Regions from separate parts of the Polaromonas sp. P1_H6 genome, predicted to be linked through region 3. Evidence: predicted binding sites of a transcription regulator. Region 3 holds the regulator's gene; each other region holds the start of a gene.

Region 1 (3,254 bases), on a different contig from region 3:
CGCCTAGCCAGGACCGCTTCGCTGGGTTTTATGAACGGCTCAGGGACGGTCACCGTTTCAGTTGTCGCCGATCAAACCGTTTTTCATCGCCTGCTCCTGGTTCGCAAAAATCGCCATCGCGGTCAACATGCGCCGAAAGCCCAGCTTGCGGTAAAACGGCTCCTTGCCGGCTACCGCATACAGGATGATTTTCTTGTGCCCCCTGGACAGGCTGACCAGCTTGGCCACAATGTCCTTGCCCAGGCCTACGCCCTGGTGATCAGGATGCACCGCGATATCGCAGATGTAAGAGCAGTCCATGCCGTCGGCCAGTGCACGGCCGGCGCCAATGAGTTTGCCACCCTCATACACAAAACATTTGAACAGGCTGTTGGAGAACACGACTTTGAGGTCCGCCGGTTTCTTCTCGCCCAGCGGCGCGATCCGGTACAGATGAGACAAAGCATCCCAGTCCATGTCGTCCGATGAATGTTTCCAGTCGAATGCCACACTGAACTCCTTGTAGAACACGGCTTGCACTATACGTTTAGAACAGGCTGCCCTGCCCCGCGGCACCCGGCGGCCTGAAGCGGCTCAAATCCAGCTCGACTCGCTGGCGGTTAAAGCCCAGCCGGTTGCAGCATTTTTCAAAGCGCTGCTTGATCAGGTCGGACCACAGGCCATAGCCCTTCATTCGCGAGGCAAAGTCGCTGTCGTAATCCTTGCCACCGCGCATCTCGTGAATGCGCGCCATGATGCGCGCGGCACGCTGCGGGTAATGCAATTCCAGCCATTCCTTGAAGATGGGTGCCACCTCCCAGGGCAAGCGGATCACCGTGTAAAACGCTGAACGCGCGCCGGCCTCCCAGGCCGCCTCCAGCACCTGCTCCATATCCTCGGTCACAAAAGGAATCTGCGGCGCCACGCTCACGCCCACAGGCACGCCGTGCTCGGCCATGGCGCGGATGGTGCGCAGCCGCCGGTGCGGCGCGGCGGCGCGGGGCTCCAGCTTACGCGCGAGCTCGCCGTCCAGCGTGGTGATGGTCACGTAGACCGCCGCCAGCTTGTCTGCCGCCAGCGGCGCGATCAGGTCCAGGTCGCGCTCCACGCCGCTGGACTTGGTGATCAGCGAAAACGGATGGCTGACGTCGCGCATCACCTCGATCACGCCGCGCGTCAGGCGCAGTTCGCGTTCTGCGGGCTGATAACAATCTGTCGCCGAGCCGATATTGAGCAGCTGCGGTACATAGCTGCGCTTGCGCAAGTCGGCGCGCAGCACCTCGGCGACATTGCGCTTGGCGATGATCTTCGTTTCAAAGTCCAGCCCGGGCGAAAGATTCAGGTAGCTGTGCGTGGGCCGCGCATAGCAGTACACGCAGCCATGCTCACAGCCCCGATAGGGATTGATGCTGTAGTCGAAAAAAATGTCGGGCGAGTCATTACGCACGATGGCGCTGCGGGCATCCTCCATCGTGACGGTGGTTTCGATCCGGGGCACTTCGCCCGCCGCGCCTTCCTCCAGCGTGCCCCAGCCGTCGTCCCACGCGCTGCGCACGTCTTTTTCAAACCGGTGGGCCATGCGCGTGGCCGTGCCGCGGCCTTTGATGGCATGGATGGGAATGATGGCGTCGGACATGAGGGGGAGCCGGTGGTATTGGCGAAGAGCCCGTGAGATACTGTATATACATCCAGTATAAACACGCAATCCACCGGGATCAACACCCAAAATCAACACCCCAAAGGCCCGCCTCGCCGGGAGGCTGTTGCAAGGGTTTTCAGTGAAAATTTTTATGTGTCAAATCGGCCTCTAGCCAAATATACATATAGACTAGAAGCTACCAATTTGATAGCAAACGGAAAATCTTCCCGTGCGCTTCGGCTTCAACGCAATTCAGCGCAGCCAGCATAGGCCAGCCAAGCCGCCGGGGGCATTGACGCCCCCGTACCCACTCAACCCAAGCGGAGCAGCCCCTCCTGCAGGCTGGCCGTCGAATGCAGCGCTTGCGCCTGCGCGCCAAACTGCGCGTTTGTCAGCACCTCCTGTGCCTTGCCCAGCCCGATGCCGGCCAAGGTGCCGTTGGCGCCGTACTGGTAGGCCAGGTCCCCGCCCAGCGCTTCGCTGTCGCTGCCAGCCAGGTGGAACTGCGTCAGGCTGTTGCTCAGCGACCAGCTGCTCAGGCCCGGCGTAGCGCTGCGCGCCGCATCAAACGCACCGACCAGGCCCTGGAAGTCGAAGGTCTGCACCTTCTTGTTGAGCAGCGGGTCGCTGGAGTTGGCATCGAAGTCCGCCATGGCTTCGGCAACTACTTGCAGGTTCAGCACGCTCTGGTAAGAGGCTCCTTCGTACCAGTTGCTGAAAGTCAACTGGTCGGTGCCACCGACCTTCAGCACCAAGTCGTTGCCGTTCTTTTGCAAGGTCAGGTCTGCGTAGTCCAGGCCGGCGCCGCCCAGGCTGACGGTGTCGTCCTCGCTCTGCAAGGTTCCGTTCCACACCACTACGTCCTCGCCGTCGCCGGTGTTGAAGGCGATGACGTCCGCTCCTGCTCCATTGATGAGGTAGTCGTTGCCGGCGCCGCCCATCAGGAAGTCGCCCCCATCGAAGCTCTGCAGAGCGTCGTTACCAGCTCCACCGTTGAAGAGGTTGTTGTCTCCAAAGTCGTAGAGGTTGTCGTCACCCTCGCCGCCTTCGAGCACGTCCGCGCCGCCTCCGCCGTAGAGGTTGTCATCGCCGCCGAAGCCTCGCATCAGGTCATTGCCTTCGCTGTCGTAGACGCCTTCGTCGCCTTGTGTACCGGAGTATGTAGTCAAGCTGTCGATCATTGCAGCGTCCCACACCGTGCCGTCATGGAACTCGACACGCTCAATTTTGTAGGCATCGTCGTAGAACCAGTTGATGATTTGCGCCCGATCGTCCGTACCCTTGATGCTCAACGACAGGAAGCCGTTCAGATCCCGCGAGACGATGATGTCTTCAACGGCCACGGTGCTGTCAAAGCGGATGGTGTCGAGGCTGCCAATGGTCGCGTCGTTATCTTCAATGAAGTCCTGGCCAGAGCCTCGGCCCAGCAGATACACGTCGTTGCCGGTGCCGCCATTCAGATAATCTCTTCCCGCGCCGCCATCCAGCGTATCGTTGCCGCCGGCACCACACAACTGGTCATACGCTCCGCCCAGGCCATTGAGCGCATCGTCACCCTCGGTGCCGTAGATATCATCATCGCCTTCCGTTGCCTCAGCCATGACGATCAGGCTCTGGAGAATGGCGGGTGTCCACA
Region 2 (3,254 bases), on a different contig from region 3:
ACCAGCGCGATGCCGGGGCCAAACGTTTTGGCCAGTTGCCGCGCCATTTCGGCGCCAATGCCGTCCGAGGCGCCGGTGATGATGATGGTTTTCATGGTGTTGTCCCCGTCTTCCTGGATTGCGCCCCATCGCCCTTAAATTCTGAATTCTTCTTGCTCCGGAGCTGCTCACAAAACCCAGCGAAGCGGTCCTGGCTAGGCGCGACGCCGCAGACAGTGCTACAGCACGGCAAGGCGGCTGCAACAACGCCAGGAGGGTTTTTGAGCGGCTCCTAAAAGCAGGCCCAGATCTGATTTGCGAGTGTGAGAAGAAATTCCGGCCGTGTGTAGAGGGCAAACACCCCCAGCGACGCGATGACCGCGAGCGCCCACAGGCCGGCTTTTTTGGCCATCTCAGGCCCCTTGCGGCACGCCGGCGCGTGTGATCGGCGCCTCGCGCACCGGCAGGTTCACCAGGGCGGCAAACACGCCGAGCGCGATGGCGATGTACCAGACGATGTCGTAGCTGCCGGTGCGGTCATATAGATAGCCGCCCAGCCAGACGCCCAGGAAGGAGCCGATCTGGTGGCTGAAGAAGATGAAGCCGCCCAGCATCGACAGATGCTGGATGCCGAAGATCTGCGCCACCACGGCGTTGGTCGGCGGGATGGTCGACAGCCACAGCAGGCCCATCAGGCTGGCGAAGATGTAGACGCTCAGCGGGCTCAGGGGCGCCGCGATGAACACGGCGATCACCACCGCACGCGACAGGTAAATCGTCGCCAGGATTTTCCGTTTGGCGATTTTCTGGCCGAGCGAGCCGGCGATATAGGTGCCGAAGACATTGAACAGCCCGATCAGCGCCAGCGCATAGCTGGCCACCTGGGGCGACAGGCCCTTGTCCTTGAGGTAGCTGGGCATGTGCACGCCGATGAACACCACCTGGAAGCCGCAGACGAAGTAGCCCGCCATCAGCAGCTGGAAACTCGGGTACTTGAAAGCTTCGCGCAACGCCTGAGCGATGGTCTGCTCGCGTTTGGCGGGCTGGCCGCCGGCAAACCCGCCTTCGCGCAGGCCCAGCGCCAGCGGCGCGATCAGCAGCACGGCGCCGCTGAGCACCAGCAGGGCCTCTTTCCAGCCCAGGCCGCTGATCAGCAGGCCTTCGACCGGCACCATCAGGAACTGGCCGAAGGAGCCCGCCGCCGCAGCCACCCCCATGGCCCACGAGCGTTTTTCCGCCGAAATGTTGCGGCCTATCACGCCGTAGATGACGGCATAGGTGGTTCCAGCCTGCGCCGCGCCTATCAGCACCCCGGCCGTCATGGTGAACAGAAAGCCCGTGGGCGACAGCGCCATGCCCACCAGGCCCAGCCCGTACAGCAGGGCGCCGCCCACGATCACGCGGAAAGCGCCGAAGCGGTCGGCCGCCATGCCGGCGAAGATGCCGAACACGCCCCAGGACAGGTTCTGCACCGCCAGCGCGAAGGCAAAGGTTTCGCGCGTCCAGCCCTGGGCCTGGGTGATGGGCTGCAGCCACAGCCCGAAGCCGTGGCGTATGCCCATGGACAGCGTGACGATGGTGGCGCCGCAGATCAGCACCTGCAGCATGGAGAGTTTTTTGGTGTCGGTGGTCATGGACGGTCGCCGTAAGCGGCGAAAAAGGAAAGGCCTGGGGCGGCAGGGAAGCTATCCGCCGACTGTAACGAAAATGGCGAAACGCTGCCGTGCCCGCCTTTCGTTCCCGCGCCAGAATCGGGTGGACTGTATGTTTGTACAGTGACTTTTCCGGCCCGGACTACAATTGCGGCAATTCTTTCATCTGCCATGGCCGACAAACTACCCACCGAATATTCCGAAGGCTCGATCCGCGTGCTCAAGGGCCTGGAGCCCGTCAAGCAACGCCCGGGCATGTACACCCGCACCGACAACCCCCTGCACGTCATCCAGGAAGTGCTGGACAACTCCGCCGATGAAGCCCTCGCCGGCCACGGCAAGAAGATCAAGGTCACGCTGCACACCGACGGCTCGGTCAGCGTCGACGACGACGGCCGCGGTATTCCCTTCGGCCTGCACCCGGAAGAACAGGTGCCGGTCATCGAGATCGTCTACACCCGCCTGCACGCTGGCGGCAAGTTCGACAAGGGCAAGGGCGGTGCCTACAGTTTCTCGGGCGGCCTGCACGGCGTGGGCGTCAGCGTGACCAACGCGCTGTCCAAACGCCTGGAAGTCACGTCCTACCGCGAAGGCATGGTGGCCCGCCTGGTGTTTTCGGGCGGCGACGTCATCGAAAAGCTGCACCTGCGCAAAAACGGCGAAGGCGACCGCAAGACCGGCACCACCGTCCGCGCCTGGCCCGACGCCAAATACTTCGAGTCGGCCGCGCTGCCCATGGCCGAGCTCACGCACCTGTTGCGAAGCAAGGCCGTGCTCATGCCCGGCGTCACCGTCACGCTGACCAACGAGAAGACCAAGGACACCCAGACCTGGTCGTATAAAGGCGGCCTGCGCGATTACCTGATGCAGACGCTGAACGGTGACCCCGTCATCCCGATGTTCGAAGGTGAAGGTTTTGCCGATTCCCAGCACGACAGCTTCGCCGAAGGTGAGGGTGCCCAATGGTGCGTGGCCTTCACCGAAGACGGCCAGCCGGTGCGTGAGAGCTACGTCAACCTGATCCCCACCAGCGCCGGCGGCACCCATGAAAGCGGCCTGCGCGACGGCCTCTTCAACGCCGTCAAGAGCTTTATCGACCTGCATTCGCTATTGCCCAAGGGCGTCAAGCTGCTACCTGAAGACGTTTTTGCCCGCGCCAGCTATGTGCTGAGCGCCAAGGTGCTGGATCCGCAATTCCAGGGCCAGATCAAGGAGCGCCTCAATTCCCGCGACGCCGTGCGGCTGGTGTCCAGCTTTGTCCGCCCGACGCTGGAACTGTGGCTCAACCAGCACGTCGACTACGGCCGCAAGCTGGCCGAACTCGCCATCAAGGCCGCGCAAACCCGTCAGAAGGCCGGCCAGAAGGTCGAAAAACGCAAGGGCTCCGGCGTGGCCGTGCTGCCCGGCAAGCTGACCGACTGCGAAAGCCGCGACCTGGCCCACAACGAAGTCTTCCTGGTCGAGGGCGACTCGGCCGGCGGCAGCGCCAAAATGGGCCGCGACAAGGAAAGCCAGGCCATCCTGCCGCTGCGCGGCAAGGTGCTCAACACCTGGGAGGTCGAGCGCGATCGCCTGTTTGCCAACACCGAAATCCACGACATCGCGGTCGCCATCGGCGTCGAC
Region 3 (3,254 bases):
CGATGCCCGCGTGGAGGGGCACGCCGGCGTCGGAAACGCCAATCTGCGAAAACTGCAGGACGCCGGGGCAGCGCAGCGCCAGCGCTTCGTAAAACCGGATGCAGGCATCCCAGGTCGTGGTCTGGTTCTGGTTGCCGAGTTCGTACGGGGTTTGCATGGAAGGTCGTCCGCGAAAGTTCAAAAGGAATGGGGTGGAACCCGGTGCGCCAGCGCTACCGGGCTCGGGTGATCAGGCCAGCAGTTGCAGGATCAGTTGGACCCTGGCCTTGACCGGGCTCAGGCCTTCTGAATCCGGAATTGCGTCAGCCGGGGTCGGCAGCACCCGTCCGGCGGTACAGCGGCTGGCGCGAATGACCTTGACGCCCGCGGCTTGCGCCTTCAGCAAGGCAGCCTCCAGTTCGTGGTGCAGGCTGCCGTTGCCGGTGCCGGCCACCACCAATCCTTGCACGCCCTGCGCCTGCAAGGCCTGCACGATGGCGCCGCCGGCGCCGGCATGGTTCATGAGGATTTCGACACGGGGCACGGCGGTGCTGGCCAGGCTGGCGATGGTTTGTGCAGCGGCCTGCGCGCGGCCCGCCTGAGCTTGCTGCCAACTGCGCAACTGCCTCAGCCGCCCTTCCTCCACATAGCCGATGGGTCCGGCGTCGCCCGAACTGAAAGGGTCAAGCCGGTAGGTATGCGCCTTCTGGACGTCCGCCGCACCGTGGACGACGCCGGCGCACACCGCGACCACGCCCTGCGCTCCCGCGTGGCGCGCCACGGCCACCGCATCCAGCAAGTTTTGCGGCCCATCAGGAACCAGCGCCGTGGCCGGGCGCATTGCGCAAGTCAGCACCACGGGTTTGGCCGGCGCCAACAGCGCTTGCAGAAAAAAAGCGGTTTCCTCCAGCGTATCGGTGCCGTGGGTGATGACGATGCCCTGGACGTCGGGCTGCGCGAGGTAATGGCTGACGCGCGCGGCCAGCTTGGCCCACACCGCAAAACTCATGTCCTTGCTATCAACCTGCGCCACCTGCTCCGTCAGCACGGTGCCGGCCTGCGCCAGGGCGGGGATGGCGGCCAGCAACTCCTCAACGCCCACCTGGGCGGCGGTGTAACCGATGTTGTCCGACACACTGGCAGCCCGGCCGGCGATCGTGCCGCCGGTGCCCAGAATCACAATATTTTGAGGATGCATGGAAAGTGATCTTGCAATCTTTTAAAAACTGGATGAAAATACAGGTACTGGATATTAAAACAGGTCGACGGCAGGCAAACGGTTTGCAGCCCTCAACTCTGCCTTTAACTCTGAAGAACTATAGGAGTCCCGCCATGAGCATCCTCGCTGATTTCCCGCATTTTCCCTCCGAAGGTCCCAAGCTCACGGCGCGCCAGCAACAAATCCTGGAACTGATCCAGAGCGCCATTGCCCGCACCGGCGCACCCCCAACCCGCGCCGAAATCGCGAATGAACTGGGTTTCAAGTCCGCCAACGCCGCCGAAGAGCACCTGCAGGCGCTGGCCCGCAAAGGCGTCATTGAACTCGTCAGCGGCACCTCACGCGGCATACGCCTGCGCGGCGACACCCTGCGTTCCATCAACGAATCGCGCACCAAACAGTTTTCCCTGCCGTTGCAAAGCCTGGCCCAGCTCGCCCTACCTTTGGTAGGGCGGGTTGCTGCTGGCAGCCCGATTCTCGCGCAGGAACATATCGAGCAAACCTATTATTTTGAAAGCAGCCTGTTCCAGCGCCAGCCCGACTACCTGCTCAAGGTTCGCGGCATGAGCATGCGCGACGTCGGCATCATGGACGGCGACCTGCTGGCCGTCAAACAGGCCAAGGAAGCCAAGAACGGCCAGATCGTCGTGGCCCGTCTCGGCGATGAAGTCACCGTCAAACGCTTTCGCCGCAACAAGAATCTGATCGAGCTTTTGCCCGAAAACCCCGACTTCAACATCATTGTGGTCGAGCCCGGTGAGCCGTTTGAACTCGAAGGCCTGGCCGTCGGTTTGATACGCAACACCATGCTGATGTAAGCCTTCCAATCCGGCCACGCACCAGGTGGCGGGCGTTTGGCTGTATGGCCAACACCCTGGTGCAGCGGCCCTGCCGGCTGTAGCCGGTCCGAAATCCTGCCTGTGTAAACCTCTCTCATACAGGAGTTCATCATGGGAATCGTCAGTTTTTCACATTCACCCCTTCTGTCTCTCCTGCTGGCTCCCGTGCAGGCGCTGGCAGCCTGGTTTGTGCCCGCACAGCACAGCAGGGCCAGCCGTTTTTCCACACCTATGCGTGCCCAGCGCGCGGCCGGCCAGCTGGCATTACCTTTTTCCTCGGGTGTCGCCGTTGCGCCGCGCGAAGCCACCCAAGCCGGCAAGGCAAGGCCCCGCAACCCCACGCCCAGCCGCCTGCGCATCGTGCGCGAATTCGACGCCAATGTCGGCCCGGCTTGCGCCGGCCGCATGGTTATCTCCGGCCGCATGGCCGACGTCTGCGCGGAGCTTGAGCGCATGGCCCAGCGCGAGGCCGCCTTGCAATAGAAAGGCCCTGCCCGCTCTCGCCCGCTCTGAGGGGGCTATTTCCCGGCTGCGTGAAGGTCAATGAGCCCGCCCGGTGCGCCACGGCAGGACTGAAATGCCTCGACAGGTTTCCTTGCGATACAAAATGCAAGCATTCGGGTAGCCCTTCCCGCGAGGAAGAAAAATCTTGCAGGCACAATATCGGCATGAATATTGTGATCCTCGACGACTACCAGGACGCAGTGCGAAAACTGAACTGCGCTGCCAAACTTGAGGCCTACCCCGCCAAGGTCTACACCAACACCGTCAAAGGCATAGGCCAGCTGTCCGTCCGGCTCAAGGATGCCGACGTCATCGTCCTTATCCGGGAACGGACCCAGCTCAACCGGCAGGTCATTGAAAAACTCCCCAAGCTCAAACTGATCGTGCAGACCGGCCGCGTCGGAAGCCACGTCGACGTTGCCGCCTGCACCGAGCGCGGCATCGCGGTGGCAGAAGGCACCGGATCACCCACGGCGCCGGCGGAACTGGCCTGGGCACTGGTCATGGCCGCCATGCGCCGCATTCCCCACTACGTGGCCCACCTCAAGCACGGGGCCTGGCAGCAGGCGGGCCTCAAGTCGGCCTCCATGCCGCCGAATTTCGGCATAGGTTCGGTCCTCAAGGGCAAGACCCTGGGCATCTGGAGCTACGGAAAGATCGGGCAGATCGTGGCCGGCTACGGCCGGGCCTTCGGCATGCGGGTCATCATCTGG

Evidence for each region. Region 3 encodes LexA, which represses DNA repair genes until DNA is damaged. Its sites were predicted from a motif close to ACTGTATNNNNATACAGT; they were not measured.
Region 1: a site for LexA is predicted at 1,655-1,672, ahead of AC1D1F_RS12490 (PA0069 family radical SAM protein). Genes of this name have one in related genera too.
Region 2: a site for LexA is predicted at 1,739-1,756, ahead of AC1D1F_RS20330 (DNA topoisomerase IV subunit B). Genes of this name have one in related genera too.

What each region holds. Positions count from the first base shown of each region.
Region 1 covers NZ_JBFUCN010000012.1:10,869-14,122, reverse strand. Annotated here, with positions in the region: gene AC1D1F_RS12495 (GNAT family N-acetyltransferase) at 58-489, opposite strand; gene AC1D1F_RS12490 (PA0069 family radical SAM protein) at 527-1,615, opposite strand; gene AC1D1F_RS12485 (calcium-binding protein) at 1,930-3,254, opposite strand, start outside.
Region 2 covers NZ_JBFUCN010000027.1:30,916-34,169, reverse strand. Annotated here, with positions in the region: gene AC1D1F_RS20340 (SDR family oxidoreductase) at 1-95, opposite strand, end outside; gene AC1D1F_RS20335 (MFS transporter) at 393-1,613, opposite strand; gene AC1D1F_RS20330 (DNA topoisomerase IV subunit B) at 1,803-3,254, shown strand, end outside.
Region 3 covers NZ_JBFUCN010000005.1:16,442-19,695, forward strand. Annotated here, with positions in the region: gene AC1D1F_RS06180 (M14 family zinc carboxypeptidase) at 1-157, opposite strand, end outside; gene AC1D1F_RS06185 (asparaginase) at 230-1,177, opposite strand; gene lexA (transcriptional repressor LexA) at 1,312-2,016, shown strand; gene AC1D1F_RS06195 (hypothetical protein) at 2,149-2,520, shown strand; gene AC1D1F_RS06200 (D-2-hydroxyacid dehydrogenase family protein) at 2,706-3,254, shown strand, end outside.